3 regions of the Enterococcus infantis genome follow, and region 3 is predicted to be linked to each of the others. Evidence: predicted binding sites of a transcription regulator. Region 3 holds the regulator's gene; each other region holds the start of a gene.
The links. Region 3 encodes NrdR, which represses ribonucleotide reductase genes. Its sites were predicted from a motif close to ACACNATATATNGTGT; they were not measured.

Region 1 (10,952 bases), on a different contig from region 3:
CAACCAATGAGTTATGCGATTTGACGGCAAACCTTTGTGTTTTTTCTTGAAACGCAGCCAAGCATCTGTCAGACAGATCAACAGAGCGTGATAAAACCCATACAACAGATAATACCAAGTCAGTCCGTGCCAGACACCCATAATCATAAACAAGGCAAAGTAACCGACATTTGAGGCCACGACCCGACTTTTAAAGGTTTTCTTTTTGATTAGTGTGAACATCAAGCGCATGTAGATATAATCCCGAAACCAAAAGGACAAGGTCATGTGCCAACGATTCCAAAATTCTTTGATGTTCCAAGATAAAAATGGTTTGTTGAAGTTTGGCGGTGTTTCATAGCCCATCAGATTACTGGTTCCGACAGCGAATAAACTGTAACCGGCAAAGTCGAAGAACAAGTACATACTGTAAACATACATATAGCCCACTAGCGCCCAGGATAAACCGCCGTGGCTCAAGGCATCCCGAGAAACCACCGGTAGCATTACAGAACCAAAGTAGTAGCCAATGATGAATTTGTACAAAAAGCCCAGAAAAATATTGTGGATGCCTTTTTCCAACAGCTCAACGTATTTTTCCCGGGCAGGTGCTGCCAATAAGTCTTTTTCAAAGCGCCGATAACGATCAATCGGGCCTGAAGAGATCGTGGGGAAAAACAGCAGGAACTGGATGTAGCGAAACGGATGGTACTCTTTAATCATGCCGTCTCTAATTTCCATGATCATCTGTACGGACTTAAATGTCAGGTAACTGATTCCCAAAAAGCCCAGAATCGATGCGACACCACCTGAAAAAAAGGGCGTAATTTTCGTAATGGCCAATGGCAAGATGGCGAGAAAAACAGCCAGATAAAAAACCTTGCTGTTGTTTTTTTCCTGTCGATACCTGAAATAGCCCCATACCAAGAGTGTCTGGAAGAAGACATAGATAATCAGTGCAACTCCCTGATGCCAGTCTTTGCCGCCAAAACTCATGTACAAGAAGAACAATGTCAACAGCACTTGATAGCCGTTTAAGCGTCTGCCCTTCCACAACAAAGCGACGATCATAGGCAATAGCGCAACAGCCAGGATTACAAAATAAGTGGGATCAGCATAAGGAATCATATGAGGAAATAACATCAGCTGTTCACCTCTTGAATCAGTCCTTTGCGATCAATCTTACCGTTGGCCGTTCGGGGCAGCTGATCCACATAAACAAAGCGCTGTGGAATCATGTAGGGCATCACTCGTGTGGCCAGTTCTTCTTTGATTGCTTTGGTCAAACGGAATTCTTTGTCAAAAGGATCTTGATCTTTGACAATAAATGCCACCAGCTGTTGCACCTTATGCTCTTTATACTTAGGAACTACCGTGGCTTGACGAACATAAGAGACTTCTGTCAGGTGGTGATCAATGTCCTCCAGCTCGATACGAAACCCGTGGAGCTTCACTTGAAAGTCCATTCTACCTTCATACAATAGCAATCCGTCTTCTGCTAAACGTCCGGCATCACCGGTTCGGTAAGCAGGCTGTCCCTCAAAGACAAAGAAGGCTGCTGCCGTTTTTTCAGGATTATTCATGTAGCCCTTTGAGACACTGGGCCCTGCAATCACAATCTCACCGACTTCTCCTTGAGGCAACGCTTGCTCTTTTTCCATGATTACCACGCGGGTGTCTGTTTTAACATACCCGATAGGAATCCGGTCAGAGGCTGTCAAAATTTCCGGCGTTACCTGAACACCTGAAATAGCTACCGTCGTCTCTGTGGGTCCATAGGTATTGAAAATCTGACTGTTAGGAAAACGGTCCAACAACGTCTTGGCCGTCTGCTTGGTCAACTCTTCGCCACAGAATAAAAAGACCTTCAGCGTTGGAACTGTCTTTTCATTAAAGGTCTGTTCCATCAGGCAAATATCCATGAATGAAGGCGTGGAGACCCAGACATCCAACTGCATTTCCGGCAGCCGGACAAAGAGTTCTTTGAAATCTTCGATAACCGCTTTTTTCATCGGTACCAATGTTCCGCCAGAGCACAACGCCGGATACAAATCCATCACGGACAAATCAAAGGAAAACGGTGCCTGACACATAAAGCGCATGCCGCTTTCGATAGGGAAATCCTGCAGCTCCCAATTTACAAAGGACAACAGATTTTCATGACTGATTTGCACTCCCTTAGGCACCCCTGTAGTCCCCGAGGTAAAGATGATGTAACAAGTCTCATCCGGTTGTAAAGGTGTCAACTGTGCAACCGCAGCCTCTGAGACTGCTTTTGAAAAGATTGCCTGCAACTGTTCTGCTGCCAACACAGGCACTGACGTTTCGATATCCGGCCAAGCTTCGACGGCGACAATCAGGGCCGGTTGGGCTACTTCAAGAATCAACTGGATGCGTTCTTTGGGGGTGTCAGCTTCGATGGGGATATAGCCATGACCAGAGCGGATGGCTGCCAAAAAGACCGCTGGCATGTCAAATTCTAAATCACCGTATACCATAATCGGCGCACCTTGCACCAGTTGCTCATCGAAATGAACCGCCAATCTTTCTGAGAAATCCCCCAGCTGACGATACGTATAAGACAGGGTGCCATCTTGGTAACAGAAGGCTTCTGGTGTTTGCTTGCGCCAGCTGTCGATGGCTTCAATAATACTTGTAATTGGCATCTAATCACCTGCTTTCTAAAACTCGTTATAGATAAAATTACCACCTTGGATGTTGCGATAATGGTACAGATAAATCAATATGAGGACCACCGCAAAATAAAACAACGTCTTGCCGATAAAAGACAGCCAATACAGTGTCTTGGGCTTGTTCAACCATTGCCTCATGTCATTTCCTCCTCGCATTTTTTCAGCAAGCCTTTTTTTGGTCTCACTGCAACTTCTCGAACATCAGTAACTCTGCTGTGTTCATTGTTGAGACCGATTAAACATCACTTGAAGTGCTTATAGATCACAGTCTTTAGGGAAGGTTCGAAAAAACAGACCACTTTCTAATTCTTCTAGTCCATTCTAGAGGCTCTCCAAAAAAATGAACAGTGATTGCCCCTATCAACAAGCGCTTTCTCCCTAACACTTTCGTCACATTCCGAAAAGCCCGGATTATTTCCTGAGTTTTCCTTAAATTTATTTTTATAGCCAGCATTTGAAATTTACAGCAAGCAAAAGCCGACGATCCTCCAATGATTTTAATGGAAGATCGTCGGCTTTTGCTTGCCTCTCACATTTGGCATGATTCGGTTCGTAGGACGGTGACTCAACGATTGTCCCCACTCCATCCCTTAGCAGAATTATTGGCTTTCAACAGAACGAATATAAAAATGAGCCGTAATCAGATAGGCAATCACATACAATAACGCCATAACCAAACAGAAAAGGTAGGCCAGCCAATAAGCGTCACTGTGGATGAATTGTGCCCACAGGTGAATCGCAAAGCATGAATGTCCCGTAATCAGCAACACCGGCGGTAAAAAGACCCAAGACAGCTGGCGATAGATCAGACTGCGAATGGAGCCACGGGATATACCTAATTTTTTCAACAGTTGGAAGTTCTCACGCTCGTTACTCATTTGAGAAAACTGCCGCAACATCATGATACCGGCAGTGGTTACCGAGACAGTCACACCGATAAAAATAGCAACATAGACAAAAATCCCGGATTCTCGTCGAAACCGCCGCAGTTCTTTATAACGGCTAGTAAAATTCAGCCGATTGTAACTAAAAGAAGTGGTGTCTGCAGTTGAATCTTCTATTTTCTCCTTAGTGAATTCAGCTGACAAATGTCCTGTAGTATACTGATAGTTGTAGCGAATCTCGTCCCCCCATTCGGTGGTCATGCGATCTCCCAACTTTTGTGACCAGCTACGGTCTGATGGCATTTTGGCATCAATCATTGCCACCGGATAAATGATACCATTCGCCTTTTCATAGACAGACTGTTTCACTACCAACACACCAGCACCATAGCGCATATTCGAATCCCCCAGATAATCCGGATAGATCTTATTGACTTGTACCGCTTGTCCATTAGGAAGTATGAACTTGCGGTCAACGGTTGTTAAATTACGAAAAATATTATACTCATAGTCAAATAAGACAGCTTCTTGCCCAGTGTTCAAATGAATCTCCGGCAACTCTTTGTGTTGCTTTGAAAAAGCGGCATATTCTTCTTCTGTTAAAAGATCGTAGAGTTGTTCTTGTTGACTCTCATCATTATGGAGAAAGCGGCGAGTCATATGGGCCACCGTTACCTTGAAATGCAGTTGGGTCTCCTCGGTGACTTCACCGCCTACTGCTTTGATCTCTTGTTCCAGTTTTTTGTTCTCCTCTCCTCTGATCTGAAAATCAGTAGGGTTGCTATTGAACAAAATCTGGGAGCGAATGCTAATGACTGAAATTGCCCCAGCGATCACTGTAATCGCCGCAGCCGTCGCTAACGTTGCAAAAGCCAACGAGCGCCAATTGTTCAGCATCTGAAAGCGCCCGCTACCATACGCATAAAAACGCAGGTACTGATACGACCGTCGTCGCAATCGCCGCAGACATTCAAACAATGCCTTCAATGTAAAACGGTAAAACAGGTAGGTGCCAATAATACACAGCACCAACACCAAAAAGGGCAACCAGAAGACAATGCCGTAGCTTCCCGTAGCCGAGATGTAATGAATCATATACTCACGGCTGAAAAATGACAGCCAGTAGCCTCCTACCAAAAAAAACAGGCCCATTCCACCAAAGATTCCGGTCCAAAGGGTTGCCGGCATTTTGCGAATTGTGTTCTGAGATTTGGCTTCAAACAGATTGATTAGCTGATGGCGATAAATTAACCAAGCGTTTTGCCCGGCAATCACCAGCGAGATCCAAAAAAAGACGATCATCGTCGCATAAATTGACCGCAACGAGATGAAAAAATGACTAGCCAGCTCTAAATCCATCGCTTTAATCAAAATCATGGAGAAAAATTTTGAAAAAATAATTCCCATCACAATTCCAGAAACAAAAGCCAGCGTATTCATTATGAAGTTCTCAATCACAAACTGCATGATAATGCGGCTCTTGCGCAAACCAAAAAGCTGATACAAGCCGACTTCCCGGTAACGCTTAACGACAAAAAAACGATTGGCACTCAGCATAAATCCTGCGAGTATCAGCAGCATAAACAGATTGCCCAAGCTCAATACATAGGATATCTGGATGTCCGGTTGGGCACGTTGCACCAGCGGTTGGTCATTGGTCATCGCCCCAAAGGAATAATAGATCATTACTGCGAGCATCATACAGATAAAATAGATACTATAATCCCGATACTGGCGCAAAAAACTGCGCCAAGAGATCTTAGTAAGCATGACGCTTACCCCCTCCGCCAATCGTCGCTTGCATATCGATCACCCGATTGAAAAATTCTTTGCGACTGCCTCGTTTGACGATTTCGGAGAAAAACACCCCATCTTTGATGAATAAAATACGGTTGCAATAACTGGCGGTATAAGGATCGTGAGTCACCATTAAAATGGTGACATCCTCTTCCTGATTGACAGTGGCCAAATAATGCAGCAATTCGGTAGCTGATTTTGAATCCAGCGCCCCGGTAGGCTCATCGGCAAAAATGACTTTTGGTCGAACCACGATTGCTCGCGCCGCTGCCACTCGTTGCCGCTGCCCCACTGACAATTCTGCCGGATAGCGTTCCAACAAGTGGCTGATTCCTAACAGTTCCGCTGCGTGGGCAAGGCGCGTATCAATCTCTTTCACCGGCAGCTTGTCAATAGCCATGGGTAAGATGATGTTGTCTCTGGCAGTCAGTGTGTCCAATAAATTGAACTCCTGGAAAATAAATCCCAGATCTTGCCGTCGAAAATCACTCAACTGATTTTCCCCCATTTTGGTCACATCTTTACCGGCAACTTCCACTGTTCCAAATGTCGGCAACGCGATAGAGGCCAGTATATTCATCAACGTAGTTTTCCCGGCACCACTGGGACCCATGATGCCCACGAATTCTCCTTCGTCTACACTAAAAGATAAATTGTCCAAAACTTTGGTCTCATTGAAGCGATTGCCATAGGTTTTGCTAAGGTGTTTGACATCGATGATTTTTTTCATAACTGCTCCTTTCCGCCACCGAACCTCTGGCGATCTTTGCTTCATACTATCAAGAATTCAGAAAATCGACAACTTTACCGGCAGTTGCACTCCACAAAGTGACGGTTTTCTTCTATATAGTACAGTCTAGAAGTTTCCTACAAGAAGTGACAGATTAGGCCACTGATTGTTTGTTCTGGGGTAAATTTTTCCAACTGGATTTTTTTGCTAAACAAAAAACAGTTTTTTTCTTACATGATTTTTTTATAAAAAGCCGAGGGGGTTGAAACCTTGTCCCCTTGTGCTTTCATTCTTTTTTCAAGAAGCCCAAACACAATATCTAGTGTTTTCCAACGCCTTACAGTTAAATTTAGTACTATATATAGGTTGCCTGTTTGTACTTTTTTCGCTATGATAGGACGTGAAGAAAAACAAGAAGCCTGATTTTACAGCCGCAACTTGTTGATCAGAAGAGGAGTGTATGCCCTATGATGGAAATAAAACGCGAGAACGTCGCTGCTTTTGGTTCTCATCCCCGTCTTCGTGAAATGAAGATTATTAAGCGTGACGGTCGTCTGGTCGATTTTGATGACCAGAAGATCTATGATGCCCTGGTGAAAGCCAAACGTGAAGCTGTCAATTATCAAGCCCTGTCCCCCCTGGATCACGATCGGATTTTAGAGATCGTCGAGCGGGTAGATTCTGAGATTGCCGAACGTTTTACAGAAAATGTCAAAATTTATGAGATTCAAAACGTGGTGGAGCATATTCTGTTAGAAAAAAATGAATATGAGTTGGCTGAATCTTATATCAATTACCGCACCCGTCGCGATTTTTCCAGAAGCAAAGCCACTGACATCAACTTCACCATCGGTAAACTCATCAATAAAGACCGGACTGTCGTCAATGAAAATGCCAACAAAGATTCTGATGTTTTCAATACACAGCGGGATTTAACTGCCGGTATTGTCGGCAAGTCGATTGGGTTGAAAATGTTGCCGCCTCATGTAGCAAATGCTCATCAAAAAGGTGACATCCACTACCACGATCTCGATTATCATCCTTACACACCAATGACCAACTGCTGTCTGATTGACTTCAAAGGGATGTTGAACAACGGCTTCAAAATTGGCAATGCAGAAGTGGAATCACCAAAATCAATTCAGACGGCCACTGCACAAATCTCACAAATTATCGCTAACGTTGCTTCCAGCCAATACGGTGGTTGCTCGGCTGACCGTACTGATGAGCTGTTAGCACCTTTTGCTGAATTGAACTATCAAAAGCACCTGAACGATGCCGATCGTTGGATTGAATCACCGCAAAAACGGCAAGAATACGCCAAAGAAAAGACTCGCAAAGACATTTACGATGCCATGCAGAGTTTGGAATATGAAATTAATACCCTCTTTACCTCTAACGGTCAGACGCCATTTACGTCACTGGGTTTTGGTCTGGGGACCACTTGGTTTGAACGGGAAATCCAACGGGCGATCTTACAGATTCGTATCAACGGTCTGGGGAGCGAACGTCGTACAGCGATTTTTCCGAAACTAATCTTTTCCATTAAAAAAGGCGTCAATTATGCCCCAACTGATCCCAACTACGACATCAAACAGTTGGCTTTAGAATGTGCCACTAAACGGATGTATCCGGATATTTTGAATTATGACAAGCTGGTAGAACTCACAGGCAGCTTTAAAGTGCCGATGGGTTGCCGCTCCTTCTTACAAGGCTGGAAAGACGAACAGGGTCAAGAAGTCAATGTCGGCCGGATGAATTTGGGAGTCGTGACCTTGAATTTACCTCGTATCGCTATGGAAGCTGCCGGAGATTTGGATAAATTCTGGCAGATTTTGGAAGAACGCTTGGAAATTGTCAAAGATGCAATGGTCTATCGAGTTGAGCGTTGTAAAGAAGCAACACCGGCAAACGCGCCAATTTTGTACATGTACGGTGCCTTTGGTAAACGACTAAACCGTGGGGACAATGTCAATGAACTCTTTAAAAACAAACGTGCGACAGTCTCATTAGGCTACATCGGTTTGTACGAAGTTGCCTCTGCATTTTACGGTGGTGATTGGGAGCAGGACGCGACAGCTAAAGACTTCACCTTGTCGATTATCAAAGAACTGAAAGCTCATGCGGATGCTTGGGGCAACGAATATGGCTATCACTTCAGCGTCTACTGCACCCCTTCTGAAAGCTTGACGGATCGTTTCTGTCGTTTGGATACCGAAAAATTCGGTAAAGTTGAAAATATCACCGACAAAGATTACTACACCAACAGTTTCCATTATGATGTCCGCAAAAATCCGACACCATTTGAAAAACTGGACTTTGAAAAAGATTATCCGAAATACTGTTCCGGTGGTTTTATCCATTATTGTGAATACCCAATGCTGCAGCAAAATCCGAAAGCTTTGGAAGCTGTCTGGGATTACTCTTACGATAAGGTGGGCTACTTGGGTACCAACACACCAATTGATCACTGCTACGAATGCGGGTTTGAAGGGGATTTCACACCGACTGAAAAAGGGTTCGAATGCCCTCAATGTCACAACCATGATCCAAAAACTTGTGACGTTGTAAAACGGACTTGCGGCTATCTTGGCAATCCGCAAGCTCGTCCAATGGTCCACGGCCGTCACAAAGAAATTTCTTCTCGCGTCAAACACATGAAGTAATCACCACTGACAATTGCCAAAACACAGGAGTCATTCTCTAACTTTGGCAGAAACGACTATCCGAGGAACACGTTGACGACAGCCCTCTGAATTTTAGAAAAGGCAGCTGTTCGACTTGTTTCTCGGTTATTCTTATTCCTACTGTTTCATAGAGTTTTACAGATTCCCTATAGAAAGAAGTCTTGTCATGCGCAATCCCAAACCACAAGAATGGCTGTCAGAAAACTACAGCCAACACCATATCGCCGATTACAAACCCTTTAACTTTGTTGATGGAGAAGGCGTTCGAAACAGTCTGTACGTCTCCGGTTGTCTTTTTGCCTGTGAGGGCTGCTTCAATAAAGCCGTCCAGAATTTCCGCTACGGCACGCCTTTTACCCCGGAACTTGAAGAAACAATTCTCACCGATCTGGCTCATGACTACGTACAAGGACTGACGCTTTTAGGCGGCGAACCTTTTTTGAATACAGCCGTCTGTCTGCAAGTCGTTCGTCGAGTCAAGGAAACATTCGGTGATACAAAAGATATTTGGAGTTGGAGCGGCTATACTTTTGAAGAGTTGCTTCTGGAGACTCCTGACAAATTAGAATTGCTTCATAGCATTGATATCTTAGTGGACGGCCGCTTTGAACTGAGCAAACGCAACTTGAATTTGCAGTTTCGCGGCAGCAGCAATCAGCGGATCATTGATGTGCCCCGCTCATTAGCTGCCGGTCGAGCCATTATTTGGGATAAATGCAAAGACGCCGCCGAAAGCTACGAACAGATTCGCAAAAAAGATCTCATCTAACTCCCTCGGCAATAAAAAAACTGAAACTTCACTCTAAAGTGGCGCTATGAAAGTTTCCTTAAACTGGCAAACAAGCCTCCTATGAACTACTTACGAGGCAAACACTACCAAACGCGAGCCACAACGAAAAGCCAAGTCATTTCCATTGAAAAACAGTGGAAGCGACTTGGCTTTTTGCTTTTTATTGTTAACTATTTTAAGGGCAGACTAAAAAGCAGTTCTCACTTAAATCGACTCGCCCCTGCAATTTCTTTTATTTGAAAGTTACTTATAGCTCTGAATCCTTTTTGTCGTCGGCGCCTGCTTGAGACTTATCGGACGTAGCGTCATTTTGCCACAAAGGTAAGAGAATATTTTCGTAGGTTACCGGATCGAGATTGGTGACGGTAATGCCTAAAAGCCGGATACCATTTTCTACTCCCAGAATCTCTTCAAAGATCAAGCTGGCTTCTGAAAAAATCGCTTCTTTATCAGAAATGTAGCGATTGAGAGTATGTCGTTTCGTGATGGTGGTATAGTCAGCATACCGGACTTTTAAGACGATCGTTTGACCATGCTTGCTTTCTTTTTTCAACGCCAATGCGACTTGTTCTGCTAACTGCCGCAGCTGGCCCAAGACCTCATTTTCTGTTGACAGCGGATTGCCATAGGTATGTTCTTTCCCAACAGATTTCCGATCGCGAGTGACATTGACGGGAGAATCGTGGATACCTCGGACCTTTCGAAATAGGGAATAGCCCATTTTACCAAAAAGCCGAATCAGCTCCATTTCGCTGACCTCATACAAATCTGCCCCAGTAAAAATCCCTAATTCATGCATCTTTGGCACCGTTTTTTTGCCGATTCCGTGAAATTTTTCTACCGGTAAAACCCTCAGAAATTCCTCTGCCTCATCAGGGGCCACCAATGTCAGGCCCCGAGGTTTTTGATAATCCGAAGCCAGCTTGGCGAGAAACTTATTGTAGCTGACTCCCGCTGAACAAGTCAGGTGAACCTCATTCCAGATATCTCGTTGGATCATACGGGCGATTTTGACCGCAGATTGAATTTGCATTTTATTGACTGTCACGTCCAAATAAGCTTCATCGATCGAAACCGGCTCAATGATATCCGTGTAGCGGTGAAAAACCGCCCTCACCTGACGAGAGATTTCTCGATATTTCTCATGGTTTCCCGGAATAAAAACTGCTTGAGGACACAGCTCATATGCCTTTTGAGCACTCATCGCTGAATGAATGCCATATTGGCGAGCCAGATAATTGGCAGTGGTCACTACCCCCCGTCCGCCAGTATCGCTAGGATGACGGGCGATGACCAATGGATGCTTCGCCAGCTCCGGATTGTCCCGCTCCTCCACCGATGCAAAAAAAGCATCCATATCGATATGAATGATCTTACGAGACGTATCATTTT
Region 2 (10,952 bases), on a different contig from region 3:
TGCCTTTATGGGTGGCGGATATGGATTTCAAAGCGCCGCCGGCTGTTGAAAAAGCCCTCATTCAGCGCGTTCGTCAAGGAGCTTTTGGCTACTCACAAAATCTACCGGATTATTTTTCAGCTTTTGCTGTTTGGCAGAAAAAGCGTCACGGAATCACCCTTGAGTCGAATTGGCTGCGTTTTTCAAAAGGGGTGGTGGAATCCATTTATCATCTGATTCAAATTTTTACGACTCCCGGCGATGGTGTTTTGATCCAGCCACCAGTTTATTATCCTTTTTTTAATGCTGTTCGAGAAACTGGTCGCAAGCTAGTAGAAAATCAATTGGTGCAGTCAGAAGACGGCAGTTGGCAAGTGGATTTGGCAGCTTTTGAAAAACAGTTGGCCACTGGCAATGTTCGGTTGTTTCTGCTTTGTTCCCCTCACAATCCAGTGGGACGAATTTGGCAGGAAGCAGAGCTGCAAGCACTGTTTGCGCTTTGTGAAAAATACGATGTCTTAATCTTAGCTGATGAGATTCATCAAGACTTTGATTTCAGCGAAACAGGGTTTGTTTCTGCGTTGCAGGTAGCAGAAGGCCATTTTCAAGAAAGATTAGTCGTCGTCAATGCCCCATCAAAAACTTTCAATTTGGCCAGTCTGCTTCATGGGCATATTCTTATTCCAAATCATGAGTTGCGGGAATGCTTTGATCAGAAAATCAAACCCTTGAGTCAGTCAGAAAACAACCTTTTGGGGCAAATAGCCGGTGCAGCAGCCTATCGTGATGGGGGAGACTGGTTTGACGCCGTAAAACAAGTGATTTGGGAAAACTACCGCTATTTGCGAGATTATCTGGTCAAAACAACACCTAAAATTCAGGTGAGCCAGTTGGAAGGAAGTTACCTGGTTTGGTTAGATCTCAGTGGACTCGGTCTTACAGATGCCCAAACGGTCGAAAAATTCATCAAAGAAGACTGCCAGCTGGCGGTGGATTTTGGCAGTTGGTTCAGCGCCGAAAGTAGTTCTTTCATCCGTTTGAATCTGGCTTGTTCACCAGCTGTGATCAAACAGGCGTGTGACCGTTTAGCAACAGGAGCTTTAAAGCGACAACTGTCTGCAGAGAGGCAAATCAAGTGAGAAGCAAGGGATAAAAGCACTTCATTTGCAGGAGCGGTATCTTTTTAGAAAAGGCAACCAGCTGATGAGATTACAAAAAGGCAAAAACCACTAGCTGCCGACAACCTACATGAAATTGAAAGAAGGAATTTTCCATGACCAAAGAAAAAGTGACGACCTTTTTAGCGCAAATCGGTAATCAAAAAGATCCTTATACTGGAGCAATTTCTGCACCAATTCATCTTTCTACAACGTATTCCCACCCGCATCTGGGGCAATCGACGGGTTTTGATTATACCCGCACAAAAAATCCAACTCGTTCAATCTTGGAAGAAGCATTGGCAAAGTTGGAAGAAGGCAGCTTAGCCGTAGCGACGAGTTCTGGAATGGCAGCAATCCAACTAGTCTTGGGACTGTTGCCACAAGGTGCGCATATTTTGGCGGGGCGTGATCTTTACGGCGGCAGTTATCGGTATTTCAACTTTTTAGAAGAACAGGGAGTTGCTACCTTCGCTTATTTTGACAGCCAGGAGGAATTTGAGACTCTGTTAGCAGATACCCCAGAAGTAGCAGCGGTCTTTTTAGAGACCCCCACCAATCCTTTGATGCACGAGTTTGATATTGAAACGATCGCTGACAAGACCCATGAGCACGGGGCGCGTTTGATTGTGGACAACACATTTTTAACCCCACTTAGACAAAAGCCGCTGACATTAGGTGCAGACTTTGTCGTTCATTCCGGTACAAAATTTTTGTCTGGTCACAATGATTTATTAGCAGGAGTGGCTGTGGCTAAAAGTCAAGAGGGTGGGGAGAAACTCTCTTGGCTAGCCAATACGACAGGTGGTACGTTGGCACCTTTTGATTCGTGGCTGTTTATCCGCAGCTTAAAGACACTGTCACTGCGCTTGGAGCGACAAGAGGAGAATGCCGGAAAATTGGCTGCACAGCTTCGAAAGCTTCCTCAGGTGACGGAAGTTCTTTATCCGGGAATCGGAGGAATGATTAGTCTGCGGGTTACTGATCCCCAAAAAATTCCAGCCTTTCTTGAAAGCTTGGAGCTGTTCACCTTCGCAGAGAGTCTGGGGGGCGTAGAAAGTTTGGTGACTTACCCCACAACTCAGACCCACGGCGATATTCCGGTAGCAGTACGGGAAGCCTATGGACTGACACCAGATTTGTTGCGACTGTCGATTGGAATTGAGGATGCAGAAGATCTCTTAGCCGACTTGGTTCAGGCCTTGGAAGTATTTCCCACTGCCAAAACTATTTAGAAAAAGTGACAAATTAGATACCAACAAGAGGTTCAACAAAATCTTTTACTGACAAATTGCTGCAGCCAGGGGGACTAAAGCAATGTTTGGATGCAGTCGGCAGCATGCGCAATAATTTTTTATAAAAAATCTGCTTTTTGTGGTCTAGACGTTTGCCAGCTATGCTAGATGGTGCTATAATCGGACTATACCAAATACAAGAAAGCAGGGCTGAGCATGGAAATCATCCGCGTGAAAAATGCTGAAGAAGGCGGCAAAAAGGCATTTGAATTGATCAAAGAAGGTATGGCAAACGGCGTAAAAACACTAGGACTGGCAACAGGCAGTACTCCGATTCCATTGTATAATGAAATGACAACAAGCGATCTGGACTTTTCTGAGATGACTTCTGTCAACTTAGATGAATATGTAGGTTTAGGCGGCGACGACGAACAAAGCTACCGTCATTTTATGAACACGAACTTGTTTGATAAAAAGCCTTTCAAAGCCACTTATGTACCAAATGGCAAAGCGGCAGATTTGGCAGCTGAATGTGGTCGCTATGATGAAGTCATTGCTTCTAACCCAGTAGATATCCAAATCTTGGGTATCGGCGTGAACGGTCACATTGGGTTTAACGAACCTGGTGCTGACTTAGAAGGCAAAACAGCTGTCGTAGAATTGACAGAATCAACAATTGAAGCTAACAAACGTTTCTTTGACAAAGTTGAAGATGTGCCGACACGAGCGATCTCTATGGGAATCGGCTCTATCATGCAAGGAAAACAACTGATCTTGATGGCCTTTGGTGAAAACAAAGCAGATGCAATCAAAGGAACAGTTGATGGACCAGTAACAAACCATCTACCAGCTTCTGTTTTACAAAATCATCCCAATGCAATCATTATCGTGGATGATGCAGCAGCTTCAAAATTATAAAAAAAGACCGGAAGTAGCGTCCGAATGACGCCACTTTCGGTCTTTCTTTTTACCAAATTTAGAATCAGCGGCAAACACGATTAGCGCTACTCAGAAAAGTACCTGCCACAAATAGGCCAGTCCCAATGTTAAGAGGCCGCTGAAAAAGTTGACGGTATCATTGTTGAAGCCGATAATACCACTGATTTTTTGCGTAGCCGCCCCATGATGCTGCGTTTTTTCGGTAATCCGGCCGCAAATTTGACAACGGTATTTTTGTTGCAGTGTTGCTCCTAATAAGCTGTCGATCCATGTGGCAGCAAACCCACAAAGGGCCGGTAACCAGAAGGTGAGTCCGTTGGTCATTTGTGGAAATAGCAGCTGATTAGGCAACCACCAGACACCGGCAATTATTCCGGCCGCTGCTATTCCAGCGCAAGTTCCTAACAAGCTGACACCACCAGATAAACCGGCTGCTAAAGGACGTCCTGTCAGTAGTGAACGAGGCGGTCGTCGGGACAGCACACCAATCTCAGATGACCAAGTATCAGCAGCAGCACCAGCAATTACAGCAATTTGACAATATACGAGACGAGGATCACCGCCGGCTAGTTGTTGCCAAAGTAATGCAATTAACAAAGGGCCACAGTTTGCAACCACCTGCCAACCATCTCGAGCATGACTTTTTGCAATACGTTCATCGGAATCAGCAAGCTGCCCACCAGTGGTCAAAGCTGTTACCTGTGATGGAGCTTTCCGAAAGTACTTTTTCAATCCTTGGACTAGATAACTCATAGCAAAAAACAGAGCTAGATAACCTGCCATCACCGGTGAAAGAGCAAAAATAGCTGTGCCCATCACAAGTAAGAGCAGGGCCCCAGAAACATCTAGCCAATCACAAGCCAGACTGAAGACAGCAAGCAAACTACAGCCAATCAGCCCTATCACAGCTAGGTAAAATGTGATCATCGGTTTTTCTCCTCGTTTCATTGATAAAGTAAAGGTAAAACTAGCATCAGCCAGCGAGTCCTCATTTTACTGTAACAGCCCATCGGTAACAAGGCCTGGATGGAATTTGCCAATAATTTGCCGATTTTTTTGCAGTGTTCGATCAAAGGCTTTGAGCAGTGGCTGTAATTGAAATTTCAAATAAGAGGAAGTCTTGCTTGATTTGTTTCATTCCAGCACATAAAAAGGATAGCAAAGCAAAAAGACGCTTTTATAGCTATCAATTGATAATTTAACAAAAAAGCCAACCAGCAGTAGAATTATCCACACTACTGCTGGTTGGCTAAAAGTCGGTGTTGGGAAATTTGCAAATTACTTACATACCGATAAGATAATCATCATCTTGCATTGCTTCTACGGTTCCCAACAGATAACCATTACCCACTTGTGAGAAGAAATCGTGGTTTGATGTTCCGGTGGAGATCCCGTTCATGACAATTGGATTGACATCATCAGCAGTGTCGGGAAACAGTGGGTCTTGACCGAGGTTCATCAAGGCCTTATTGGCATTGTAACGCAAAAAGGTTTTAACTTCTTCTGTCCAGCCAATTCCGTCATAAAGTTCTTCGGTGTAACGCTCTTCGTTTTCATATAATTCGTAAAGCAAGTCATACATCCAATCTTTCAATTGTCCTTGCTCTGCTTCAGGCAGTTCATTGAATCCTAACTGGAATTTATAGCCGATATACGTGCCGTGGACACTTTCATCGCGAATAATCAGCTTGATAATTTCTGCTACATTGGCCAGCTTGTTGTTGCCAAGATAATACAGTGGGGTATAAAAACCTGAATAAAATAAGAAGGTTTCCAAAAAGACGCTGGCAATCTTTTTTTCTAAAGGCGTGCCGTTTTTGTAAATTTCATTGATCCGTTCGGCTTTTTTCTGGAGAAATTCATTGGTATTGGTCCAGGCAAAAATTTCTTCGATTTCAGCAGTGGTGTTTAATGTTGAAAAAATCGAGGAATAACTTTTTGCGTGGACAGATTCCATGAATTGAATGTTGTTGAGGACGGCTTCTTCGTGTGGCGTGCGAACATCTTTGCGGAGCTGATCCATCCCGCTTTCTGATTGCACCGTATCCAACAAGGTCAAACCACCGAAAACTTTGCCGACCAGGTCTTTTTCCGCAGGAGTCAGCTTGCGCCAATCGTCAAGGTCGTTGGATAAAGGAATCCGAGTATCCAGCCAGAATTGTTCCGTCAGTTTTTCCCATGTCGATTTGTCGATGATGTCTTCAATCTCGTTCCAGTTGATCGCTTCATAATAGGTATTGGTCATAATCGTTCCTCCATTGTTCTTTGTTGGGGACCAAGAAGAGCTGTCCGCAACAAGCTGCTGACAATCGTGTTCAAAATACGTCAAATGAAAATCGCAAACAGCTCGTCGCGGAGGGCTAATTCAAACTTTAAAAAATCAGATGACACAGCTTTCGCACTGGTTGGAGCCGATTTCTTCATTGTCGTCAGTAAAGGTGCGGACATAATAAATGGATTTGATGCCTTTGTTAAACGCATAGTGACGCAGAATATTTAAATCACGAGTGGTTTGCTTGTTCGTGTCTGTCTTCCATTCGTAAAGACCCGCAGGAATTTCTGAACGCATGAACAAGGTCAAACTCATTCCTTGATCGATGTGTTTTTGAGCTGCGGCATAAACGTCAATCACTTTGCGCATATCCATGTCATAAGCAGACTTGTAATAAGGCAAGGTATCGTTGGACAGGTAGGCTGCAGGATAATAGATCTTACCGATTTTTTTCTCTTGGCGTTCCTCAATCATACGAGTGATTGGGTGCAGACTGGCGCTGGTATCATTGATATAAGAAATCGAACCGTTGGGTGCAACCGCCAAGCGATTTTGGTGATATAACCCATCTTTTGCGACGGCTTTTTGCAATTTGCGCCAATCTGCAGCCGTCGGAATGAAAATCCCGGCAAAAAGTTCTTTGACTTTTTGTGAACGAGGGACATGTTGACCGGCTGTATAGTCGGCAAAATAGCTGCCGTCTGCATAAGCTGATTTTTCAAAGCCGTCAAAAACAATCCCCCGCTCCCGAGCAATCAGATTGGATTCTGTCAATGTCCAATAGTTTAACAGCATAAAGTAGATATCGGTGAATTCAATAGACTCAGCCGAGCCGTATTCCATGTGGTTTTTAGCAAAATACGTGTGTAGGCCCATCGCGCCCAATCCGATGGTGTGGGCTTCCTGATTGCCTTTTTCAATAGAAGGAACCACGTCAATGTGGGAATGATCTGTCACGTAAGTCAGCGCTCGAGTCATGGCTTTAACGGAGCGGCCAAAGTCAGGACTAGCCATCAAATTCACGATATTGGTGGAACCCAGATTGCAGCTGATATCAGTGCCTAAAACCTCATATTCCTGCTTGCCATTGATGAGTGAGGGTTTTTGCACCTGTAAAATCTCAGAGCAGAGGTTACTCATGATAATCTTGCCATCAATTGGATTGGCCCTGTTTGCGGTGTCGATGTTGACGATATAAGGATAGCCGGATTCTTGTTGCAGTTTGGAAATTTCGTTTTCCAAATCCCGGGCTTTAATCTTCGTTTTTTTGATTCGAGGATCGGCCACCAGCTTGTCATATTCAGCAGTGATATCCAGATAAGAAAACGGCATTCCGTAGACCTGCTCTACGCTGTAAGGAGAAAATAGGTACATATCTTCGTTTTTGCGGGCAAGTTCATAGAATTTGTCCGGGACGATGACACCTAAAGACAAGGTTTTGACCCGAATCTTTTCATCGGCATTTTCCTTTTTCGCTGACAGGAAGTTGATAATATCTGGGTGGAAAACGTTCAAGTAGACGACGCCTGCTCCTTGTCGTTGCCCCAATTGGTTGGAATAGCTGAAGCTGTCTTCAAAAAGCTTCATGACTGGCATCACGCCGCTGGCTGCCCCTTCGTAACCCTTAATAGGAGCGCCTGCTTCCCGCAGATTACTCAATGTAATACCGACACCACCACCGATACGAGAAAGCTGCAAAGCACTGTTAATTCCACGACCAATAGCATTCATGTCGTCTGTGATTTGAATCAGAAAACAAGAAACCAGTTCACCACGACGTTTACGGCCAGCATTCAGAAAAGAAGGGGTTGCCGGTTGGTAGCGTTGGTGAATCATCTCATCTGCCAATTGCAGCGCCAGCTCTTCGTTGCCTTCTGCAAAATAAAGGGCATTGACGGCGACGCGATCTTCGTAGCTTTCCAAATAATACTCTCCGTCATTGGTCTTCAAAGCATATTGCGAATAGTACTTGTAAGCTGCCATGAACGACTTGAAGCGAAAGTTTTGAGCGGTCAAAAAATCATACAATTTTTCCAAAAATGCCGGAGTATACTGCTGCAAAAATTCAGCCTCTAAGTAGTCCTGGGCTACCAGATAAGCCAGCTTTTCATGGATATCTTTAAAGACCATTGTATTGGGAATGACATTTTCTTCAAAAAAAGCTGCCAAAGCTTCTTGGTCTTTGTTCAATGGAATCTGTCCGTGTACCGGGCGGTTGATCTCATTATTCAATTTATAATAGCTGACATCTTGCAATGTTTTTAAACTCATAGGGATCCTCCTCGTTGAAACTGTGATTGCGGCCACCGCAGTTCAAGCTGGTGGGCGGTAAAAAAGGACTTGCCGACCCTGGTGGCTGGCAAATCCAAAGTGCCGAAAGTTCGTGTTTGGCATGTGTGTTAAGAAGCCAATTGGCGCAATTGATCCGGGCGGAAACCGACGATTGCAGATTCCGCACCCAAGATCACAGGAACAGTTTGAAAACCCTCCGCCTTCAAGCGGTCTACCGCCTCGGGGTGTTCGTCAATATTGATTTCAGTAAAGGCAATCTCGTTCTCTGTCAGGAAACGTTTCGCCATCTTACATTGCATGCAGTTATTTTTTGAGTAAAGGGTAATGTTCATCTGCTGATCCTCCATGTCTTCTGTTGGTATTTTCAGTATAGCGGATGACTGTAGTAAGTCAACGGTTTTGCTTTGCTCAGACACAAGATATAGTATTCGAGATTGTTATCAGTCACTACAGGTTGTGTTTGTCTGTAGGAGTATTGAGAGGTAAAAAATCATGGAATCGGTTCTTTTCGTCGAAAAATCAGTAGAAATTGAAAAGAATTATTTTGACTTTAATCAGTGACCAATTTTTAACTACCTGTTATCTCCATCAGACAGTTATAAGAAACAATCCTGCCAGCTTGTTTTAACACTTACGGGATTTTTTTGAAAAATGCTGCTGATGGGCTTTGTAAAAGGAAAAAGAAGTATCCGCTTTCATTCAATTAATTCCTGCGTTTTGAAGAGTTTACAACAAAGGTTCAAACAAAAAAAGTTTTCCATGTGAATTTTATTACAAATTGCAAAATCTCGTTGACTTACAAGGAAAATCCCTTTATTCTCAGAAGTAGAAAAGCATTGAGAATAATTCTCATTCGCAACGGGGAATTGCGAATGAGTCCAATAAAGTGAAAGTCGGGGGAACTATCATGGGGAATCTAACAGAAGCAATACCACACAAAAATTATCAGGTAACCAGCATTCCTGAAGAGCCGCAAATTAAGCAACATTTGCAAAATTTGGGGCTGATTCCAGGCAGTGAAGTCATCTTGCTAAAGACGCAAGGGAAAAACGGCATCGTTCTTTTGCACAATAGCCGCATTGCTTTGGATCAAAGTATTCTTGAAAAAATCCTCGTAACGGATGCTCAGACGGAAAAAGAAATCCTTTCTCTAGATCAATTAGCCGTGGGAGATAACGGCAAAGTGGTCTCGGTCTTCGGTGAAGGTGCAGTGAAACGTCGTTTGATGGACATGGGGCTCACAAAGAATGTGCAAGTTACCGTTAAAAAATTGGCGCCATTAGGAGATCCTATCGAACTGTCTTTGCGGGGGTACTCCCTTTCTCTGCGTAAAAATGAAGCGGAGTATATTTTAGTAGAGAAGGAGGCCGCGGCATCATGATGAAAAAAAGACAGCTGCAGATTGCACTGGCAGGTAATCCCAACAGTGGAAAGACCAGCACTTTCAATAATCTAACCGGCTCTTTGCAATACGTGGGGAACTGGCCGGGTGTAACAGTGGAGCGTAAAAGCGGCAAACTGAAAAAAGACAAGAATATTACTATTCAGGATTTGCCTGGGATTTATTCCATGTCTCCTTATACACCTGAAGAGGTCGTTTCTCGTGACTACCTGTTGAGTGGTCAACCAGATGCCATTTTGAATGTTATCGACGGCTCCAATATTGAACGCAACCTTTACCTGTCCACTCAGTTGATGGAATTGGGGTTACCGATGGTAGTCGGGGTCAATATGATGGATATCGTCAAAAAGTCCGGTAAACGTATCAATCTGGAAAAATTAGCTTACGGATTGGGTGTTGAAGTTGTCGGGATGAGCGCACTTAAAAAACAAGGGCTGGATCAGGCGATTCAAAAGACTGTAGAAACTGCCGAAGCCGCGCAACTGCCTCACTATCCTTCTTATGATGATCGTTTAGAAGCTTCTATTTCTGAAATCATCGACGTTTTAGGTAACACAGTACCGGAAAAGCAAGCCCGTTATTATGCCTTGAAGCTTTTTGAAAAGGATTCGCTAGCCCAAGCACAATTGGATCTTTCCAAAATTCAGCAAAAAGACATTGCTGAAATTATCGCCATTACAGAAAAAATCTTTGGTGACACTAGTGATGCAATCTTAGTTAATGAGCGTTATGAGTTTATTGCCCGCTTGATGAAGCTATGTATGACTGACGAAGGGGATCTGCGACTGTCGGTTTCTGACCGAATCGATCAGGTGGTCACAAACCGGATTTTGGCACTGCCGATTTTTGCCTTGGTGATGTGGGGTGTGTATTATATCTCCATTCAAACGATTGGGGTAATGGGAACCGACTGGGTCAATGATGTGTTGTTCGGGGAACTGGTTCCCAATCATGTGGCGGGCTGGCTTGAGGCAGGCAATGTTGCTCCTTGGATGCAAGATCTCTTGTTGAACGGGATCATTGCTGGTGTCGGCGCGGTAATTGGCTTCTTGCCACAGCTATTGGTTTTGTTCTTCTGTTTGGCTCTTTTAGAAGACTGCGGGTATATGTCACGAATCGCCTTTGTCATGGACCGAATTTTCCGCAAGTTTGGCTTGTCAGGAAAATCATTCATTCCTATGCTGATTGCTACTGGCTGTGGGGTTCCCGGAGTCATGGCTAGTCGTACTATTGAAAATGAAAAAGACCGGCGCATGACGGCTATGATTACGACCTTTATGCCTTGTGGTGCCAAACTTCCTATCATCGCATTGATTACCGGTGCCTTTTTCCCTGAAGCTAGTTGGGTAGCTCCCTCTGCTTATTTCGTCGGAATCGCAGCTATCGTGTTGTCAGGCATTGCGTTGAAAAAAACGCGTTTGTTTTCTGGTGATCCGGCGCCATTTATTATGGAATTGCCGGCGTATCACCTGCCACAAATTCGTGGCGTCTTTCATCAGGTGGCTGATCGTGGGATGGCCTTTGTCAAAAATGCGGCAACGATTATTTTCGTTTCCAGTATCGTGATCTGGTTTACTTCTACCCACAGCTTTACGTTCCAGAGTGTGAGTGAAGACGGCAGTATTCTGGCTGCCTTTGGTCGTTTGATTGCACCACTGTTTGCACCACTAGGCTGG
Region 3 (10,952 bases):
AGCTTTTGTAACTGCCACAGTGACCTTTGCCGGTGCAGCTTTGGTGGGGATGTTTATCAAAAAGGATCTAAGCGTTGTCGGTCGAGTGAGTCTGATTCTAGTTTGGGGTTTGATTATCACCATGTTGCTGAATGTATTTATTTTTCACAGCACCGGGTTGGATCTCATGCTGGCCATCGGGGGCGTCCTTGTATTCACAGGGCTGACTGCCTATGACAATCAGATGATTCGCACCTATTATTACCAATTCCAAAACCAAGAAAACACAGGGATTGCCGCCTTCGTAGCTTTGCAGTTGTACTTGGACTTCATCAATATCTTCTTGTACTTGCTGCGAATCTTCGGGTATGACGACAATTAACAATTTTGAAACTGTTTTGTCGGCGTTCTGCCGATAAAACAGTTTTTTTGAACTGAGAAAAACTGACGAGAGGAGGGAATAAAATAATGAAAGTGTTGTTTATTTTTGACGATCAAAAAGAATCGACATTTTACTTGTATGATTTAAAAGACGGGAAAAACCAATTGCTTCGGTTTTCTCCGGAAATCTTGATTGGAGAAAAAACGCTGGGCCAATTGTTTGTAGAGCACCCCATCGAAAAATTCATGGCTTATTTTAGTGTGGCCTTCGAAATTACGGTAGAGAAATATCTAGTCATGAAAAAAAGTGAGGGACTGGCTGCCGTCAAAGAATCTGGACTGGACAATGCCGGCTTCTTTCAAGTAGAAAATCCCACATCATTTACCGCACTGCAAAATGTCCGGCATTACGATTCGGGAACACTTTTTCTAACGATGACTGAAGTGGCTGCTTATATCAGCTGGCAAATTGATGATGATGGAACCTTTGGCGTTTTTACACGGCAAGAAGATGTGATTCGTTTGATGAAGAAAAAGCTGTTGAAACCACGCCTTTCCACAATCACCAAAAACATAGGCAACGTTAATTCCCATACACAAACGAACCTAGGGATAAAAGACATGCTGAAATTGGGCCAAGGTTATCTGGCAAAAGGAGATGACAGAATGGCCAAAACTACTTTGCCAGCAGCCGGAACCTATCAGTTAGCAGGAGATTTTCCTTACCGAATCACAGCAATCGACTGGCAGAACAATCCGATTCAATTGCACCCAGAGTTGCGCTGACGGGAATAGCAGTTTTGAAACGCAAAATTTTAGAGGGGCACTGACTTTTCATGAATAGTTATCTGCTGCAAAACATCGCTGAAATTTCAACACGTCAGCGATGTTTTGCGGCTGTTTTTTTGTTAGAATGAAAGAGGATAACCATCACTGTGAAAAGTAAAAAATGGTGAACAGCAGGCAGACCGTAGTTTAAGCGGGTTGCCAAAGATGATCAACTACAACAAAGGGGTAAAACCATGACCAAGAAAAAATTATTGCTGATTGACGGCAACAGTGTCGCTTTCAGAGCCTTTTTTGCACTCCACAATTCTTTGGAGCGGTTTAAAAACAATAGCGGACTACACACCAATGCAATTTATGCCTTTAACACCATGTTTGACAACGTGATGGCAAAAGAAAAACCGACGCATGTTTTGGTGGCTTTTGATGCGGGGAAGACGACATTTCGGACGGAAATGTACAAAGACTACAAAGCGGGTCGTGCCAAAACACCTGGAGAATTTCGAGAGCAGCTGCCTTATATCCGTGAATTAATCAATGGACTTGGCGTGCAGTATTATGAACTGCCAAACTATGAAGCTGACGATATTATCGGCACACTGGCGAAACAAGTGGACAAAGAGGAATTCGATGTGGTGATCGTTTCAGGTGACCGAGATTTGACACAGTTGGCAACCGATGAGATCAAAGTGGATATTACGGTGAAGGGCGTCTCTGAAATTGAGACCTATACTCCGGCTCATATTGCTGAAAAATACGATGGGCTGACGCCGGCACAAATCATCGATATGAAAGGTCTGGCAGGAGATACCTCTGACAACATTCCCGGAGTTACCAAGATTGGCGAAAAAACAGCAATCAAGTTATTGAAGGAATACGGCTCTGTGGAAGGCATCTACGAACATATTGATGAATTGAAAAAAAGCAAAATGAAGGAAAATCTGATTAACGACAAAGAGCAGGCCTTCTTATCCAAAAAGTTAGCGACAATCAATACCGAAGCACCAGTGGATGTAGCGATTGATAGTCTTATTTACACTGGCAAAGATTTGGAAAAACTGATTCCTTTTTATCAGGAAATGAACTTTAAAAGCTTTTTGGATAAATTGAATGTTACGGAAGATACTTCGGCATTGGAAGAGGTTTCTTTCAAAGTCGTCGATAGGTTTTCTGCGGATATGTTTACTTCAGAGATGGCGCTTTATGTTGAGATGTTAGGGGACAATTATCATACCGAAGACGTAGTAGCTGTTGCCTGGGGAACTAAAAAGCAGATTTACGTGACCACAGATTTGGCACTTTTTGAAAACGAAGCTTTTCTCACTTGGTTGGAAGCAGCCAACTCGAAGCAGGTTTATGATGCCAAAAGAACCTATGTCGCATTGAAGCGCTACACTGAAAAGCAGGCACAGGGAATCGCTTTTGACGTCCTGTTGGCGGCGTATTTGCTGGATACTAACGACAACTCCAACGACATTGCCGGCGTGGCACGACATTATGACTACAATGAGGTGCAGTCTGACGAGGCTGTTTATGGCAAAGGCGCCAAACGCGGGTTACCAGAAGATGAGGAGACCATGTTTGCTCATTTGGCACGGAAAATCCAAGCTATCCACTGGCTGAGTGACAGATTAGATGCCGATTTGAAAGCAAAAGACCAGTCCGCTTTATTTTATGAGATGGAACTCCCGTTGTCTTTCATTTTGGCAGAGATGGAAATTGCGGGTATCACGGTAGATCCGACACGCTTGCAGAAAATGAAAGGCGAGTTTTCCGTTCGCTTGCAGGAAATCGAAAAAAAGATTTTTGAAGAAGCAGGAGAAGTCTTCAATATCAATTCACCCAAACAGCTGGGTGTGATTTTATTTGAAAAAATGGGTCTGCCAGTAATTAAAAAGACGAAGACTGGTTATTCCACGGCAGTCGATGTTTTAGAGCAGCTGCGGGAACAAGCACCAATCGTTGACGATATTTTAAACTATCGGCAGATTGCCAAGATTCAATCGACTTATGTGGAAGGTTTGTTGAAAGTTATTGCACAAGACGGGAAAATTCACACACGATATGTGCAGACACTTACGCAAACAGGACGGCTGAGTTCAGTGGACCCTAATCTACAAAATATTCCGATTCGTTTAGAAGAGGGACGGAAAATCAGACAGGCATTTGTTCCTCGAGATAAGAACTGGTTAATCTACTCTTCTGACTATTCACAAATTGAACTGCGGGTGTTGGCCCACATTTCCGATGATGAACATTTGAAAGAAGCCTTTGTGGAAGGTCAAGATATCCACGCTTCCACTGCAATGCGGGTTTTCGGAATTGAAAAAGCAGAGGATGTCACACCGAATATGCGCCGTCAAGCCAAAGCGGTTAACTTCGGGATCGTCTACGGTATTTCTGACTATGGCTTGTCACAAAACCTGGGAATCACACGAAAAGCCGCGCAGCAGTACATTGATACCTATTTTGAAAAGTATCCTGGGGTCAAAAAGTACATGGAAGAAATCGTGCGAGAAGCCAAAGACAAAGGCTATGTTGAGACACTATATCATCGTCGGCGTTATTTACCGGAGATCAACTCCCGCAACTTCAACCTGCGAAGCTTTGCAGAGCGGACAGCGATTAACACGCCAATTCAAGGCAGTGCCGCCGATATTTTGAAAATTGCCATGATTGATTTAGCTCGTCGTCTAAAAGAAGAAGAGCTGGATGCAGTTATGTTACTGCAGGTCCACGATGAACTGGTTTTTGAAGTACCTGAAGACCAGTTGGAAAGATTGGATGCTTTGGTCAAGGAAGTCATGGAACAGGCAGTAAGTCTCAGTGTGCCTTTAATCACTGATTCATCTTGGGGCAAGACTTGGTACGAAGCGAAATAGCAAAAAGTCGTCGGGCAATCGGTTATTTCGATCGCACGGCGTCTTTGATTTTCTTATAGGAAGGCAAAATCCTTGTCAAAACTTAAGGGCGTCTTTTAAGCTGTTATAGTTATTGAGTTATAAAAGTACAGACAAAAAATGTCTCGTGAGGAGATGGATTCAGATGCCGGAATTGCCGGAAGTAGAAACTGTCCGAAAAGGCCTGGAACAGTTGGTGGTTGGAAAAACGATTGAAAAAGTTGAAGTTCGCTGGCCGAAAATCATCGAAATGCCAGAAGTTCCGTTGTTTCAAGTGTTGTTGGAAGGACAAACAATCAAAGAAGTCCACCGTAGAGGGAAGTTTCTTATTTTTAAACTGACAGATCACGATTTGATTAGTCATTTGCGGATGGAGGGAAAATACGAGTTCTTTCCCGCAGCAACGTCGAAAGAAGAGGTTGTGGAGTTGGGAGACACCTCGCTTTTAGCAGCAGAATCTAATGCTGCCCTTCGTTTAACAGAAGAACAGTTAAAAAAAGCAAAACTCGACCACGACTTGGAGAAAAAAAGGGAGCTTTTTCCCATCACAAAGCATACCCACGTCCTCTTTACCTTTACTGACCACAGCCAACTGCAATACCGGGATGTCCGTAAGTTTGGCCGGATGGCATTGGTAGCCAAAGACAGTGCAGATCAATACAAAGGAATTCGCCAGTTGGGTCCTGAGCCGCGACCAGAGTTGTTCACCTTTGACAATTTTAAGACAGGTCTACTGCGTTCTAAAAAGGCGATTAAGCCACTGTTGTTGGATCAGCGGTTGGTGACAGGGTTGGGAAATATCTATGTCGATGAGGCATTGTGGCAGGCAAAAATTCATCCGGAACAGCCGGCAGACACGTTGGCAGATAAAGAAATCCAACAGCTAAGGACTGCGATTATCGACGTCTTGGAGCGGGCTGTTCTAGCGGGTGGCACCACGATTCGAACCTATCTCAATGCATTGGGAGAGGCTGGGAAATTTCAATTGTCGCTGAATGTTTATGGACAAACCGCTAAGCCCTGCCCCCGCTGCGGTAGCCCAATTATCAAGATTAAAGTTGCTCAGCGGGGAACGCATTTGTGTCCCCACTGTCAAAAGCTGCAGCATCGTCAGCCGCGACAACCGCAAAATAGACGCGGCAAGGAGGAGAAATGACGTGACATTTGTACTTGGTGTGACTGGTTCTATTGCGACTGGTAAAACAACAGCTGTAAATGTATTCAAAGAATTTGGCATTCCGGTAGTGGACGGCGATCAAGTCGCTAGAAAAATTGTAGCACCCAATGAGCCAGCTTTAGCAGCCATCGTTTCGACCTTTGGCCAAGAGATGTTAACAAAAACCGGGCAGCTTAATCGCAAGCGCTTAGGCGACATTGTATTCAATGATCCCCAAAAAAGAAAACAATTGGATGATCTATTAGATGGTTATTTAAGAGAAGAGATTTTGCGACAGATTCGTACATCAGCTGCGCAGGCGTCCTTAGTAGTAGCTGATATTCCGCTGTTGTTTGAGCGGGGATATGAACAATACATGGATCAAGTGGCTGTTGTTTATATTCCGCAAACACTCCAGTTGGAGCGGCTAATGAGTCGAGATCAACTATCGGAAAAAGAAGCCCAGCAACGCATTGATAGTCAACTGTCCATTGAGGAAAAGGCAGCACGAGGAGATTGGGTCATCGACAATCAAGGGGAGCCTTCGCAAACTCGTCAGCAGATCCAAGATTGGCTGCAAGCCCATCATTTTATTGAAAACTAGTTAAATACTGTATCAACCGCGGAGAGTTTTAGCTAAGCAGCTTCGCGGTTTTTTCGGTGTTCTCTGCTTACTTCATCGGGTTTTTCTGTTATAATTATGAAAGATAAAGAATATGGAATCACGGCCTAAAAGCTGTTTGTAGAATAGTTTTCAGTGAAAGTAGAACAGTCTTTCAATCGTCTACGAATTATTATTTATTAAAAAAAGAAGGTGGAATTTATGCGTTGCCCAAAATGTCATCATAATTCAAGCCGCGTCATCGACAGTCGCCAGACGGATGACGGTCGCACGATCCGCCGCCGTCGCGAATGTGAGAACTGCGGCTACCGTTTTACAACTTTTGAACGAATTGAAGAAACACCACTTTTGGTGATTAAAAAAGACGGCAAACGGGAAGAGTTCAGCCGTGATAAAATTTTGCGTGGTTTGATCCGTTCCGCTGAGAAGCGACCGGTGGCAATGGAACAAATGGAGCAGATTGTGGACCATGTGGAAGAACGAGTGAGAGGTCTCGGAGAAAATGAAGTCTCTACCATCAAAATCGGTGAATATGTGATGGAGGAATTGAAAGAAGTCGATGAGATTTCCTATATTCGCTTTGCCAGTGTCTATCGCCAGTTCAAAGATATGTCGGTGTTTTTGAAAGAGCTACAAGAAATCGTCGAAAAAGCTAAGAATGGGGAAAATTGATGGGTTTATTTTGCAATAAGCGCTTTGCAAGAGTTTCTCTTCACCGCTGTATTGCTATGATCAAGGAGCTGTAAACTTGGACTATTCGAAAGAACAATTAAAACCAAAAGAAATTTATCGTCCTTTTAAAGCTCGTCCTTTACAAAGGGATGGAGAACAGGCGCTGTGCCATCTGTATCAACCAATCATTGGCAGCGATGCCGTGGCGGTTTATCTCTCTTTATTGACAGATGCAGAAGATGTTTCGCAAGATGAGTTTCTTCACATGGATGCACTGACTGCATTGGATATGGGGATACCACGCTTTGTTAGTGCCCGTGTCCGTTTGGAAGCAATTGGATTGTTGCGAGTATATACCAAAAATGACCGAGAATTAGGTCGACAATTTTTATATGAACTATTGGAGCCCGTGACACCAACGGCTTTTTTTCAAGACTCTCGTTATTGTCAATTACTTTTGCAAAAGGTCTCTCAGCACAAGTTCAATCAGCTGGCTATCCGCTTTGCTCCCAAGGACTTAGTTTTAGACGGATATCGTCAAGTGACTAAACGCTTTGCTGAAGTCTTTGGTGGAAAAACTGACTCAGAAAACTGGGCCTTAAACAATGCGGCAACATTAGACATCGAAAAGCAAACAGCAGCCTATCAAAATTTTGAGGACACCGGTGATTTGAAGGTGACATTGACAGATCTGGATTGGACTTTTATGAAAGATCTTGCCGAGAAGGAACACTTGGAAGCAATCGTCTTCACTGACGAACTTCGGGAGAGATTAGCCTTTTATCACGAGTTGTATGGCTATAATGAGATGGAGCTGGTTCAGCTGTTAGCAGATACGCTCCTGTTAGAAAATGGCAGCTTGACCATGAAACAGTTGGATCGTTTGGCAGAAATGCGGATGAAAGAGGCCCCTGTTGTTAAGCAATCAAGTGGATCAACTGATGGGGATGAGTTGATTCGCCGCAAAAACACTTTTTTAGCACAGGGGTATACAGAAGCAGACTGGCAAGCCATCCAAGCGGCCGAAACCTATCCGCCGTTGAAATACTTGCAAGGACTAAAAAAGGCCAAGCGGAGTTTTGTTACTAAAAATGAAGAATGGTTGTTAAAGGACTTAGTAGAAAAATCACCGCTGCCAAACAGTGTAATCAATCAGCTGATGAGTTATGTATTAGTGGATCAAAACAAGAGTGATCTTAACTCACGATTGGTAAATACTATTGCTACCGATTGGTCAGAGAAACAGTTGAAGACACCGGAAGACGCGATTACCTATGTGCGTCAAAGAAAGCTTGAGCTTGAAGAAGAAAAACAGAAAAAAGAAACCCGCAAGCAGGAAAATGCCAAGCGCTTTTCCAGCAATCGGCCCCAACGAACCGAGAAGCTGGAAGACTGGTCCAAATATCAGACAAAAACTGATCCAAAGCTTCAGGAGGAACTGGAACGGCGCATGAAAGAATTTTTGAAGGAAGAAGGTGATGGGTGATGGAAGACGTCGGTAAAACTATCAGCAATATGATGCGTGGCAACAACTATCAAGGACGTTATCAGGAAATGGTGGCAGCTATTTTGAAAGACCCAGATGTCCAAGACTTTTTGCATGAAAATCAAGAACGTTTGACACAAGAAGATATTGAAAAGAGTTATTCGAAACTCTATGAATTTGTCAAAGAAAAGCGCAAATTCCAATTAAAGGATCCAACGATGATTGCGCCGGGGTATGAGCCACGCCTGACGCTGAATTACCATTATGTGGATGTCTCTTACGTACCAACAGATGAACTGCTGGCTCAACGAGAACAAGAAGAGATAAAAAAACGTATCCAAACCTATGACATACCAAAAGATATTCGCAACGCTACCATGAAAACAGTATCACAGACCGCTGAGCGAACAGCGATTATTCTTCAGATTCTGCAGTTTGTCGAGGACTATTCCAAGGCACCTGGTGAATTTCATAAAGGACTGTATTTAGCTGGTGACGTGGGTCGAGGAAAGACTTATCTTTTAGGTGCAATGGCCAATGAGCTGGCAAAACGGGGCTTTGAAACTATGTTGGTTCATTACCCCACTTTTTCTTACAATATCAAGCGCAGTATCGGTGATAATACTGTCAATGAGAAGATGGATCCAGTCAGAAGAGCTCCTATCTTGGTACTAGACGATGTCGGTGCAGATGCGATTACCTCTTGGACCCGAGATGAAATTTTCGGTGTTATCCTGCAATATCGTATGCAAGAACAACTACCAACCTTCTTCACCTCCAATATGACGATGGCTGCATTAGAGGGATTTTTGACCTTTTCAAAAGATGGGGACGAACCTTTAAAAGCAAAACGCCTAATGGAACGGATTCGTTACTTGGCAAAAGAAGAAATTCTTCAGGGCCCAAATCTGCGTAATCCTTAGTCAATCTGTTAAATAAGAGATATCAATGGGAAATTTAGGGAGGGGATTATCATCGAAACGATTTTTTGGGGAACGTTAAAAGAAGACAGCGAGTCTACAAAGAACGCAGGAAATATCCGATTATGGCTGGAAAATATTACAGCGGACAAAGATCCTGAGAATATTCTGCCGCTTTTTCAAAGCGCAGGGGTGATTGTGCATCTCGTACCTGAACAGGTAAAGAACCTCCCCACTGATAGCAGCCTAAAAAAAGGAACACGGCTTAAACTCACACTTTCGGGATTGCCTATCATGACGATGTCGATTCCACCACAAATTCCCGGGCGCTCCGTAGCCTTTGTTGAACCAGCTTCGGAGGAGACCCTTATGAACCATTTAGAGAAAAAATGATCGCCAAATGGCAAAAGTCGAAGGATTACCGACTAATGGTGAGTTAAATCGGCTCTTTGTTGCCGAAAAACCACTGGATTGAGAAAAATGAATGAATTATTGGGAGTGTTTTCCTTTGAATGAACACAGTTTATCAAAACGACTAGCAATGGTAGGCGCTGAAGTGCCGTCTGGTGCGCGTTTGGCAGACATTGGCTCAGATCATGCTTATTTACCGACAGCATTGATGCTTGAGGGGAAAATCCAATACGCCGTTGCTGGTGAAGTAGTAAAAGGTCCGTTTGAATCGGCCAAAAGACAGGTGGCTAAAAATGGATTGTCAAACAAAATAACTGTACGTTTAGCGGACGGATTGGCGGCTATTGTTCCGGAAGACCGTATAGATACTGTAACAATTGCCGGAATGGGTGGAACGTTGACTGCTCATATTCTGGATGAAGGAGTTCGCAGTGGAAATCTGCAGAAAACTGAGCGACTGATTCTACAGCCAAATGTTGGGGAACAAAATGTCCGCCAATGGTTGATCGCCAACGAGTATTGGATTGAAAGAGAACATATTCTAGAAGAAAATGACAAAATCTATGAAATCATCGTTGCCCTTCCAGTAACAGCGGCGAAGATAGACTCACGTAAAGGGGAATACACGGAAAAAGATCTCTTCTTTGGTCCCTTATTGGCAGTTGAAAAATCACCGATCTTTCTTAAAAAATGGCAGAAGGAACGACAAAATCGGCAGCGCGTGTGGAATCAGTTGCAACAAGCAAGCACCCCTCAAACAGAAAAAATCACGGAGATAAAAGAACAGTTATCCTGGATTGAGGAGATACTGGCGGACTAGGATAGGCCTAAAAACACCGGTAGCTTATTTGTCTATCGGAGTTTTTTTGCTGTTTAACGGTGTGTATTTAGTTTAGATTATTTTGCGAGGAGGAAGCGTAGATGAGTATCGCAGCAAAAACATTTATTCGTCGATTTGAAGAATTTTGTCCCCTTTGGCTGGCTGAAGAAGGAGATCCGGTAGGTCTTCACATTGGGACGTTAGATAAATCAGTTAAACGGATTATGATGACCCTGGATGTCCGACCGGAAGTTGTTGCCGAAGCTGTCGCCAAACAAGTGGATTTGATTGTTGCCAAACATCCCCCTATTTTTCGACCAATTAAACGGTTGACCTCGGATGATCCCCAAAATGCTATGTATATGACATTGGTCAAGCATGACATTGCAGTCTATGCTGCCCATACCAATATGGATATCATTCATGATGGTCTCAACGACTGGTTTTGTGAGATGCTCGGCATACAGGTAGATGATTATATGACTCGCACCCATGTCGAAGGACTGAAAAAATTGGTGGTCTATGTACCGAAAGCAGCGGCTGAAAAGATGCGCTTGGCATTGGGTGCTGCCGGGGCTGGTCAACAGGGAAACTATCAGGATACTTCCTACACGATGTTTGGGGAAGGTCGTTTTACGCCAACGAAGGCTGCCCAGCCTTTAATCGGTCACGCTGAAGTTCCGGAAACTGTTGAAGAAGCTCGGATTGAAGTTATTTTCCCGGAGAAGAAGCAAGGAGAAGTTTTGAAAGCCATGTTTGCGGTTCATCCCTATGAAGAACCAGCATATGATCTGCTTTCTTTGGATAACGACCCGGTGA

Region 1: the regulator NrdR is predicted to act here: its motif matches at 6,394-6,409, upstream of nrdD (anaerobic ribonucleoside-triphosphate reductase).
Region 2: the regulator NrdR is predicted to act here: its motif matches at 8,287-8,302, upstream of nrdH (glutaredoxin-like protein NrdH).

The regions. Positions count from the first base shown of each region.
Region 1 covers NZ_JBMHFB010000017.1:11,768-22,719, forward strand. Annotated here, with positions in the region: gene dltB (D-alanyl-lipoteichoic acid biosynthesis protein DltB) at 1-1,122, opposite strand, end outside; gene dltA (D-alanine--poly(phosphoribitol) ligase subunit DltA) at 1,122-2,645, opposite strand; gene ACOMA8_RS14245 (teichoic acid D-Ala incorporation-associated protein DltX) at 2,661-2,810, opposite strand; gene ACOMA8_RS14250 (FtsX-like permease family protein) at 3,272-5,326, opposite strand; gene ACOMA8_RS14255 (ABC transporter ATP-binding protein) at 5,316-6,083, opposite strand; gene nrdD (anaerobic ribonucleoside-triphosphate reductase) at 6,551-8,749, shown strand; gene nrdG (anaerobic ribonucleoside-triphosphate reductase activating protein) at 8,937-9,539, shown strand; gene dinB (DNA polymerase IV) at 9,808-10,952, opposite strand, start outside.
Region 2 covers NZ_JBMHFB010000001.1:63,856-74,807, reverse strand. Annotated here, with positions in the region: gene ACOMA8_RS00330 (MalY/PatB family protein) at 1-1,118, shown strand, start outside; gene ACOMA8_RS00325 (PLP-dependent transferase) at 1,253-2,371, shown strand; gene ACOMA8_RS00320 (glucosamine-6-phosphate deaminase) at 2,588-3,289, shown strand; gene ACOMA8_RS00315 (DUF92 domain-containing protein) at 3,380-4,237, opposite strand; gene nrdF (class 1b ribonucleoside-diphosphate reductase subunit beta) at 4,593-5,555, opposite strand; gene nrdE (class 1b ribonucleoside-diphosphate reductase subunit alpha) at 5,691-7,853, opposite strand; gene nrdH (glutaredoxin-like protein NrdH) at 7,982-8,206, opposite strand; gene ACOMA8_RS00295 (FeoA family protein) at 8,782-9,255, shown strand; gene feoB (ferrous iron transport protein B) at 9,255-10,952, shown strand, end outside.
Region 3 covers NZ_JBMHFB010000008.1:113,225-124,176, reverse strand. Annotated here, with positions in the region: gene ACOMA8_RS10860 (Bax inhibitor-1/YccA family protein) at 1-361, shown strand, start outside; gene ACOMA8_RS10855 (LCP family protein) at 448-1,146, shown strand; gene polA (DNA polymerase I) at 1,383-4,028, shown strand; gene mutM (DNA-formamidopyrimidine glycosylase) at 4,192-5,202, shown strand; gene coaE (dephospho-CoA kinase) at 5,204-5,806, shown strand; gene nrdR (transcriptional regulator NrdR) at 6,026-6,496, shown strand; gene ACOMA8_RS10830 (DnaD domain protein) at 6,573-7,982, shown strand; gene dnaI (primosomal protein DnaI) at 7,982-8,905, shown strand; gene ACOMA8_RS10820 (tRNA (adenine(22)-N(1))-methyltransferase) at 9,411-10,133, shown strand; gene ACOMA8_RS10815 (Nif3-like dinuclear metal center hexameric protein) at 10,235-10,952, shown strand, end outside.